3 regions of the Paenibacillus sp. FSL R5-0810 genome follow, and region 2 is predicted to be linked to each of the others. Evidence: riboswitches for the same ligand, from Rfam matches in the RefSeq annotation. Region 2 holds a riboswitch; each other region holds the start of a gene.
The links. A riboswitch is a leader RNA that binds a small molecule or an ion and turns the genes downstream of it on or off. The one in region 2 is predicted to bind cyclic di-GMP.
Positions count from the first base shown of each region.

Region 1: it holds a riboswitch for cyclic di-GMP, as region 2 does, so the genes downstream of both, MKX76_RS23835 (helix-turn-helix transcriptional regulator) here and MKX76_RS08985 (transglutaminase-like domain-containing protein) in region 2, are expected to answer to the same signal.
Region 3: it holds a riboswitch for cyclic di-GMP, as region 2 does, so the genes downstream of both, MKX76_RS02215 (GTP cyclohydrolase II) here and MKX76_RS08985 (transglutaminase-like domain-containing protein) in region 2, are expected to answer to the same signal.

Region 1 is NZ_JBBOCF010000001.1:5,368,100-5,371,376, forward strand. Features, by position in the region: gene MKX76_RS23825 (MFS transporter) at 1-549, shown strand, start outside; gene MKX76_RS23830 (FMN-dependent NADH-azoreductase) at 606-1,220, shown strand; cyclic di-GMP riboswitch class I at 1,419-1,513, shown strand; cyclic di-GMP riboswitch class I at 1,782-1,876, shown strand; gene MKX76_RS23835 (helix-turn-helix transcriptional regulator) at 2,033-2,761, shown strand; gene MKX76_RS23840 (aspartyl-phosphate phosphatase Spo0E family protein) at 3,236-3,277, shown strand, end outside.
Region 2 is NZ_JBBOCF010000001.1:1,991,496-1,994,772, reverse strand. Features, by position in the region: gene MKX76_RS08995 (helix-turn-helix transcriptional regulator) at 41-973, shown strand; gene MKX76_RS08990 (DinB family protein) at 1,039-1,575, shown strand; cyclic di-GMP riboswitch class I at 1,726-1,811, shown strand; cyclic di-GMP riboswitch class I at 1,874-1,961, shown strand; gene MKX76_RS08985 (transglutaminase-like domain-containing protein) at 1,975-2,775, shown strand; gene MKX76_RS08980 (collagen binding domain-containing protein) at 3,062-3,277, shown strand, end outside.
Region 3 is NZ_JBBOCF010000001.1:488,120-491,396, reverse strand. Features, by position in the region: gene ribD (bifunctional diaminohydroxyphosphoribosylaminopyrimidine deaminase/5-amino-6-(5-phosphoribosylamino)uracil reductase RibD) at 1-995, opposite strand, end outside; gene MKX76_RS02215 (GTP cyclohydrolase II) at 1,013-1,762, opposite strand; cyclic di-GMP riboswitch class I at 1,945-2,038, opposite strand; gene MKX76_RS02210 (SDR family NAD(P)-dependent oxidoreductase) at 2,414-3,169, opposite strand.

The DNA.
Region 1 (3,277 bases), 3.4 Mb from region 2:
TTGCTGCTGGCAGAGATTCATGCGCTGCCTCCAGGTTGGATCGGATTTGTCATGGTGCCGGCCGCCGCGGCCTCCGCTCTGCTCGGGAAGACAGGGGGAAAGCTGGCCGATGCCAAAGGGAACACGGATCTGTTTCTAACCGCCATGATTATGTTGGTCGCTTGCTTTGTACTCTTATCCACGTTCTCCGCCATTTCAGCCGTCGCGGTTGCTCTCTTCCTGATTCTAGGTAATGTCGGGCAGACGTTCGGGATGATTGCACTATCCAACTCCGTCTCCCTTAGCTTAGCGAAAGAGCAAGCCGGCATCGGGATGGGATTGATGCAGATGCTGAATTTTATTTCGGCGGGGATCGCTTCCGGTGTGTACGGAACAATGCTCGATATCCGCTCCGAGGTATCGTGGAACCCCTTGTATGCCTATGCCGAGGGGCAGGTTTACAGCAATATTTATTTGGTGCTAGCCGGGCTGCTGCTCGCCATGCTGATGTTCTATTCCCTACGGTTCGGGAAAACGGAGCACGGTCATATAAGAGCGGCGGGAAGCTGATATCGCATGCTTTCGAGTCCATTCATTACAAATAGGAAATATAGGAGGAGATTCTAATGACAACCACTTTATTCATTAAAGCCAACAACCGCCAAGGGGCCGTCACAAGCAGATTATACGACGCATTTTTCAATAGCTACCGCGAGGCACATCCGAATGATGCGGTGGTTGAGGTCGACCTGTATCAGGAACGCATTCCCCTTCTGGACGACATTATGATTAGCGGGAATTTCAAGTCAGCCATGGGCATGGAGCTTTCGGAGGAAGAGCAGGCCGTTCGGGACATCGTCAACCGGCACTTGGAGCAATTTCTTGCCGCCGACAAATTGGTGTTTGCCTTCCCGCTCTGGAATCTGACGGTTCCTGCAGTGCTGCATGCCTACCTGGACTACATGCATCATCCGCGTAAAACGTTCAAATATACGGAGCAGGGCTTGGTCGGTCTGTTGGGTGACAAAAAAGCAGCACTGCTGAATGCTAGAGGCGGGATCTATGCGGAGGGCGATCCATCCGAGATGGCGGTCAGCTTCGTAAAAAATCATCTCAACGTGTTCGGGATTACCGACATTACTACGATTATCATTGAGGGGCATAATCAATTCCGGGATCGAAGCGAGGAAATCATTGAGGAAGGCCTTCGGCGGGCAGCCGAAGCGGCAAAGCTTTTTTAAATCATGGAGAAGCTGGTTATTTTGACATATTACACGCTCTGCTAGTTACTTTGTGACAAAAAATTACAAAATCCAGCAGGAAATTGTCGGGAATTTGAGTCATGAAGCCTATATTCAATGAAAAACAATGTAAGTTATAGTTTGATTAGGTCATTCATTCAGAACTATATGTTGTATCTTTCGACAATTGAATCGTTCGTACGATAATCGCAAACCCACTGAAAAGTGGCGACGCAAAGCTATAGGGGCTAATGGGGTTCTGCATAGAACCGCGATGCCAGCCAGTTGCCGAATACGACGGAAGCCTCCGTCACTTCTTGCTAGTTACTACCTATGTCTACAAGCTGACGGAGGCTATTTGTTGTTCACAAATTTTTATAGGGAGGCTCCTGCAGTAACTGCCTGTTCCTTAAAAGTTACGGTCAATTGCCTGAAAGGAGGTGAATGATGCGGAACATGATTTCCCGCAGCGCGGTATAACTACAGCAGTTCGACTCTCAGCGGATAACAAGGAATATTCATGCGGCAGCGTCTTTGACAGCAAACCAATCGAATCGTTTCGTACGATAATAGCAAACCCACTGAAAAGTGGCGACGCAAAGCTATAGGGGCTAATGCGAATCTGCTAAGATACGTGATGCCAGCCAGTTGCCGAATACGACGGAAGCCTCCGTCCTATTTTGCTATGGTAATCTTCATGGATGGAGGTTTTTTATTTTTCGCTAAGAGCTACCGAATCTTCACAGCGGCGATAAATAGGAGATCGATTTCATTATTAATCACTTATTCTTAACAAGGAAGAAGGGAAAATAATGGGCCAAAGAACATTGCTGAAAGTAAACGATCATTTTCCTAATATCCTCAGCATCTCTGAAATTAAAGAAAGGCTGATCGAGCGAAAAGAAATCCTGTATCTGTTGCAAGAGGAAACCAGGAATATGAACGATTTGCTGTCTATACCTTATTTATTTGTGATTGCGGACCCAGAGGGAACCGTTATCGATTATTGCGGGACGGAGCTGTTAAAAGGTTATTTTGAAAGAAATCATTTGAAAATCGGAACATCTTCTGCTATGAACAAGGCGGGAATCAATGCCATTGCGTTATCCATGGAAAATCAATCGGTCTCAGTCGTAATCGGCGCCGAGCACAGCAATAAATTGTTTGCAGAGCTGTCCTGCGTTTGCACGCCAATACGAATAAATCATGTTATTATAGGCTACCTCAGCCTCTGTTTTCATTACTTTCACGAGGTTACATTTGTACTGCCCCTCATTGAACATCTGGCCAAAAATATTGAAGAAAAGTTACCCCAAAAGGATCCCATGCTACAAAAAGAGCTGACCTACTCACTCTTTGACCAATATGAATTAACAAACCGCGAGAAAGAAATCGCCTACGAATGGCTGGAAAATAAAAACGTGCCTGAAATTGCGGATATTTATGGAATCAGTCAAAGCACGGTCCGTACTTTCATCAAAAAGATATACGCCAAAACGAGAGTCAATCATAAAGGGGCATTCCTAAGAAAATTTACATGAAGATATAGGCAATACACAAGCACTAATTACCCAATTATGGGTATTTTATTTATTAAAGTAAAATTTTATAATTATAGGCAAGCCACTGATGACAGATAGTTAAAATTTAAACTAATTCATAATTCGTACAATCTATCGCAAACCCATCGAAAGGGTGGTGACGCGAAGCTGCAGAGGCTGTTGTGGACGCTCATATGCAACCACGATCCCTGCAATTGGCCGAATACGACGGAAACCTCTGATCCGCCATGCGACAACGATTGAATAGGGAACTGTTTATTTTAGATAACCCTGCTGACCTGACGCCGCTGCAGAAACTGAATCGGGTAGCCTTCAACATTTCATGAAGAGGAGCATGCTTTAACGGTTTGTTCGTTTAGGAATGAGCGATCAACTCTCTGTTTGAGAAGGTTTGCCGCAAAAACGTTGGCAGCTGTCATAAATCACTTGCTACGATGGGGGTGGGTGGATGTGATGGTTTCTATAGAGAACGAACTGAAGCATGTATCCGACGAG
Region 2 (3,277 bases):
TGTTTTTCGGGTTTTTATGTAATAGCGGAGGGAAGAAACGATGAACAAAACCGAGCGCCAGTTCGCGATTATGCTTGAATTGCAGCGGAGCAAGGTGCTGCGGGCGGAAGACTTGGCTGCCCACTTCGAGACAAGCGTGCGGACAATATATCGAGACATGCAAGCGCTCAGTGAAGCCGGGGTTCCGATACTTGGGTCTCCAGGGCATGGGTATTCCCTAATGGAAGGGTACTTTTTGCCGCCGGTTGGTTTTACTGCGGAAGAGGCGGTGGCATTGCTCATGGGTACGGATATGATAGAACAGCGGCTGGATGGTGACTATAAAGCGGCTGCGAAGTCGGCTCGACACAAGATTGAAGCGATACTTCCTGAACCCATTCGTGAGGCTTCGGCGGATGTCCGGGAAACGATGCGATTTCTTCATCCCGGCGAGCGGGGAGAGGACGATCTCGGGCAGGTTCGTCGTGCCATATTGGAGCGGCGGAAATTAAGGATGATGTACCTTAACAAATTTCCGGATTCGGATGGAAAACGACTAAATGAGCGGATCGTTGCTCCATATGGACTTGTGCTCGTTCAAGGGAAATGGATCATGATCGCACGATGCGATCTGCGTCAGGAGATTCGTCATTTCCGATTATCGCGGATGAGGGATGTTACGGTGCTTGAAGAAAGGTTTATCCTTCCCCAAGGATTTAAGCTGAGTCAATATCGTCCGTCTGACGACCGTAACGTACAAGTGCTGATTCAGGTAAATCCGGAAATGGCCGATAAAATCGCCGAGACCGCGAGCTTCTATATGGAGGCTGCTGAGCAAAGGGAACACAGTCTTCTGGTCCACTTTCGGGTCAGACAGCCGGAAGAGCTGCTGCCCCATATTCTCAGCTGGGGAGGGGACGTGGAGGTGCTGGAACCTGATTCTTTCCGTGACCGGATTCGTGAAGAAGCTGAAAAAATGTTAAAACGCTACTGACACGCTGTTGTCAGGAGCGTTTTTTTATATTGGGTGTATACCAGATGGAAGAGGAGATATTCATGATGAGAAATACAGTGGAAGCCTTGCAGGCGTTTGAATCAACAGTAGCAATTTATTTGAATGAGCTGGAGCACCTGGAGCTGGAGCAATTGCATATCAAACCGGACGAAGAGGACTGGTCCATTGGGCAAATGTATATGCATTTGATTCAATCGGCTCAATATCTGCACCTGCATAATGTTGATCAATGTTTGGCCGGAAACGAAACAGCCATCGAATCCTCTGGGGAAAAAACGGAGAGAGGCAGGGCGGTATTCGAACTCGGAAGTTTTCCGCCCGTAAGGATTCGAATTCCAGCTTCACCGCAGTACACGCCGCAGCAGCCCGCGAGCAAAGAGCAGTTAGTTGAGGGTCTTCAGGGAGTAGTGGAACGGATGAAGCGTACGGAAGCGGATTTGCATCAAGCAAACAGCAGCCGTACGATTCCTCATCCCGGCTTCGGAGCCTTAAACGCCAAAGAGTGGTTTCTGCTGGTGGAGATGCATTACAGGCACCACCTGCTGCAGCTCGATCGGTTAAAAAAGGAGCTGTCCCTTTAAGGATTTCCCTAACGGATTGATGATCAAGCGGGATTGATACAAAAACGTCTCTATGGAGACGTTTTTTGTTGTCGTTCGTCGTCTATCAATCTCAAAATTTGCTTGATAGAATTAGAGATATTTGGTATGATGAACTCACATAAAGCTACTCACGATAAACGGCAAACTTGTCGAAAGGCAAGGACGCAAAGCTACAGGGCCTTCTTGATCCCAATCAATGGCAGCCAGCTACCGAACGAAGATGCTTTTTTTGTTTTTTATATGAGATTTTTATTCAATTAATTCTTTGAAAACTCTATTACGATAACGGCAAACTTGTCGAAAGATAAGGACGCAAAGCCACAGGGCCTTCTTGATGAGCAGTCAATGGCAGCCTGGCTACCGAAGGGAGTTTACAGTATGCGCAACATGGTGTTGGCTATTGTAGGGTTTATTGCGTTATTCATGCTAGCTCCGGCTGCACAAGCTTCGCAAGCTGGAGATTGGCTGGATTTGGAGCAGCTCGACCAAGGAGTCATCGTCGTTCGCTATGACGTGAAAGCGGACACGAAGACCAAGCTTATGATTGCGAAAGGGCAAAACAAGTATACATATACGCTTTTACCGGACAAGCAGCAGGAGACCTTTCCGCTGCAGATGGGAAATGGTCGTTATACCATAACAGTACTGGAGCAGGTCAACGGTACCAAGTATAAGATCGTTCAAGAAGCGGAAGTTAAGCTTCAACTAACCAATAGCAGCAGGGTGTTCTTGAACTCGGTACAAAATATCGATTGGCGTTCAAGCGACAAGGCGGCTCAGCTTGCAAAGAAGCTAACCCGGTTTGCAGACACCGACGAGGAAAAAGTAAAGCTGATCCACGAATATATCGTCGATACGATCCGGTACGACAAAGCACTCGCCTCCAGTGAGCTGACGGACTATCTTCCCAATATTGACCGCACGCTGTCAGGGAAAAAAGGCATGTGTTATGATTACGCCTCCTTGTTCGCATCCATGCTGCGGAGCATGGACATTCCGACCAAGCTTGTGATGGGGACAACAGATTACGTCGATGTTTACCACGCTTGGAATGAAGTTTATTTAAACGGCCGGTGGGTAACGATTGACACGACCGTGGATGCGGGATGGAAAAGCAAGGGTGCCGGATTCAAAATGATTAAAGAGGCATCGCGTTATTTCGCAGCCAAGTATTATTAAATTTTATAGCAAAAACCTTAAGCTTTGGACCATTGTCCAAGGCTTATTTGGGTTTTTATTCAGAAAATATTCAGAATCGGGCGTTACAATGCTAGAAGCTCAATTGGTTCTGAAGGAAAATACAGGCACCAATGTATCGTGCGCCAAATAAAAGTAAGCGGAGGTGATGGACGAACAAATCTCTTGTCGGCATATCATCCGAGAGATGGTTGGCTCGATTTGCGCACGCGAAAGCAACATCGGAACCAAATATATTGAGGGTAATGGAGAGGCTGAGGGAGAGATCATGAAGAAAAAAGTAAGTGGAATCGTATTGGCTCTGCTGCTTATGCTCCAAACGTTGTTTGGAGGATCGGACTGGACGGTCAATGCATCGAGCAATGTTCCAGAACCGGTAAGCGTGCAGGATTCAGTGTATGGAGTGACGGATGATGTTTATGGCCCATCCGAATCAGAAATCAATAATGATAGCATTTTAACCAAAGTTGTGTTAACCGACATG
Region 3 (3,277 bases), 1.5 Mb from region 2:
TCCGAGCCTGCGTACGGCGAGATGGATTTCCGTCCTCCCAACACTTTGGGGGCGATATAAATCATCCATTTGTCAATAAGGTTGGCCCGAAGGAAGGATCCGTTTACTTCGCTGCCTCCTTCTACCAGCAGGTCGGTAACACCTCGCTGATATAACATATCCGATAATGCATGGAGGTCCAGCCCGTAACGGTTCACAGGAACGAACAGAATTTCAATTCCTTTTTGCTGCAGCATGCGCACTCTTTCCGGATCAGCATCCTCCTTCGTGACTACCCATGTCTTTGCTGCTGAACAGTCGGTAACTTTGGCATCCTCAGGCAGTCTCAAATTCGAATCTAAGATGACCCGTATGGGATTCTTCCCGCTTTCTTCTGGCAGTCGGGTCGTAAGGAGGGGATCATCCGCCAAAACCGTATTAATTCCTACTAAAATGGCATCGACTTTGTTTCTTAATTTATGTACCACAAGCTGTGTTTCATCACATGTAACCCATTTAGAATGTCCCGTCGACGTGGCAATTTTCCCGTCAAGCGTCATGGCTACTTGGGAAATAATAAACGGCCGTCGTTTTGACATATTGTGCACGAAACGTTCATTGAGTAATTCGGCTTCCTTCCCCAATACACCCACATCAACTTCTATCCCATGCTCTCTCAATAATTGAATGCCTCTTCCGGCCACCATCGGATTCGGATCCTGCATCGCCACGACAACTCTTGCGACTCCCGAGTTGAGGACGAATTCTATACAAGGAGAGGATTGAGGACTTGGTTCCAGCGTCACATAGAGCGTTGCGTCTTCGGTATATCCTTCAGCCATTTTGAATGCATGCACCTCCGCATGAGGTTCCCCTGCATTTCGATGAACACCTGCACCGACTACTTGTCCATCTTTAACAATTAGTGCGCCAACAACCGGGTTCGGGTTCGTTTTCCCATTGGCCGTACCTGCCAGTTCCAATGCCAGCCTCATAAAATGTTGGTCTGAATTCATACGATTTACACTCCCCGTCATAATAAAGCCGTCTCCACCAAGGAGTTATAGATATGACCTGATTTTTCGATTTTCGTTGCCAAATACCGATTATTGTGCTCGGACACATCTCCCCAAATCGATACATGCTGATCGGTTACAAGTCCTTTTTCCCGCAAAGACTGCAGCTTTCTAGGATTGTTCGTAATCAGGGTGACTGGTTTTTGCCGCAAGCTCTGAAGTACACGTATGGCTTCTTCATAGGAGCGATGGTCATCCTCGAAGCCAAGACCAAGATTGGCCTCTACTGTATCGAACCCTTCCTCTTGCAAAAGATAAGCTAACGATTTAGAGAAAAGACCTATACCGCGACCCTCGTGATTCGCCAAATAAAAGAGAGCCCCGCTGCCGTTTTCCACGATCATGCGCATGGATGTCCGCAGTTGGTAGCCGCAGTCGCATCGTTTACTCCCAAAAATATCTCCCGTATGGCAAATGCTGTGCATCCGTATCAAGGCATGCTCTTCGTTAGCAAAATCACCGTATACCAGCACGGAAGACTGCTGATATGAAGCGAGATCTGCCTGAGATAATGATTCTAGAATATCATTCTTATCCATAAATGAATTGCCTGTATTTAACCAACTGTACCATTTAAATACGACTTCATGATCCTCCAATTGCACAGGGAGCCGAACGGGACCAACAAGGCCGATGTTGGGACATTCCGGCTGTTTAAGAATGGTTAATTTACTGTCTAGCAATTTCCTGACCTGGTCCGAATTCATGAATACAACTCCTTTTTTGTTATGATGGTTACAATCGATGGTTTGTTTTCCTCCCTGAAAACGTTGGCAATTTTGCGTTAGCTATTACTTCTTCAGCCTAAAAAATCCAGCCGCAGAAATGTAATTTTCTAGAAATGGACACAAAAAAACCCCTGTCTGAATAGACGGAGGCTTCCGTCGTATTCGGTAACTGGCTGGCATAGCGGATGCAAGCGATCCACCTTAGCCCCTGTAGCTTTGCGTCGCCACTTTTCAGTGGGTTTGCCATTATCGTACGATGTCATTTCATAAAATTAATCCGCGATTGTTGTCGATCATGGAAAGGCAACACCAAATCAGAAACAATCGAAAGTAATAGCTTTTTGTCGATATGACTACAAATTGAATATAAAATACAACATCATGAATTGCAACCAAAATATAATTCGATCCGAAGGACGATTAAAGATTACCGTTTTCCCGCCCACTTTCTAAACTAGGACTCTGAACCCACACTTCAAATGGTCCGCTTAAGCTTTATTTCAAATGACGGCTTCGTAATGTATTCCATATAAGCGATCGTGCCGGTAAACTCCAACGATTCCGCCAACGGCAACAATATGGGTTGGCATGATCATGGCATTCGCCTCCGCTCGTTATTCTTGCTTATCATCAGCTTTTCGAGGAATAAACCTCATTGTAATTCACGATGGCTCCAGGGGAATGCTCTTCATCTAAAATGCGAAGCAGATGTTCTCCAATCTCGGCAGTAGACAGCAGCTGCCCTGATTCAAAGGCCTGGGAAAATGCACCGGCCAGCTCAAACTGCTTCTCATCCTGTCCTCTGGCCATGCTCTGCATTTCCGTATCCACCATGCCGGGATTGACGGCAATAATCTGAACCGGGTTCTCTCGGCTTGCTTGCTCTGCCCCTACGCACTGCGTGAACATATTCAGCCCGGCTTTTGCGGTACAATATGCGCTCATGGAAGGAGCGGGGTATACCCCCGAACCCGAAGAAATATTCATTATTTTCCGCCGTGCCTTATACCTGTTTGTTTGGTTCAAAAAGCAAGAGGTTAGAATCATCGGCGCAATAAGGGTAATTTGGACATTCTTCGCAATCTCGGCTGCGCCGCATTGTTCAATTTTCCCGAGTGGTTCCAGCATCGAGGCATTATTAATGAGGTAGAGCGTATCGGTATCCGCAAGCTCAATGCTTCTTATGATATTCTCCATCAACTGCTCTAGACCCGAGGGGTCACTCAAGTCATACACATAATGAGTGTAACGCTCATAACGATCCAGTGTGATCGAATGGTTTCTCGCAATTCCGTAGACGGCATGCCCCTGCTGAAGAAGCATCAGTGCAAGCTGTCCTCCGATCCCTCTCGACGTGCCCGTTATAATATAGTGTCTTTGGCTCATCTTTCGCACCTCCATTTTATCTCATCCAACCGCCTTGCATGCTTTTCATCAAACATTTTGCCCTCGCGCTGGATGGAGACCTTCTGATTGGATGAATATTCCACACCA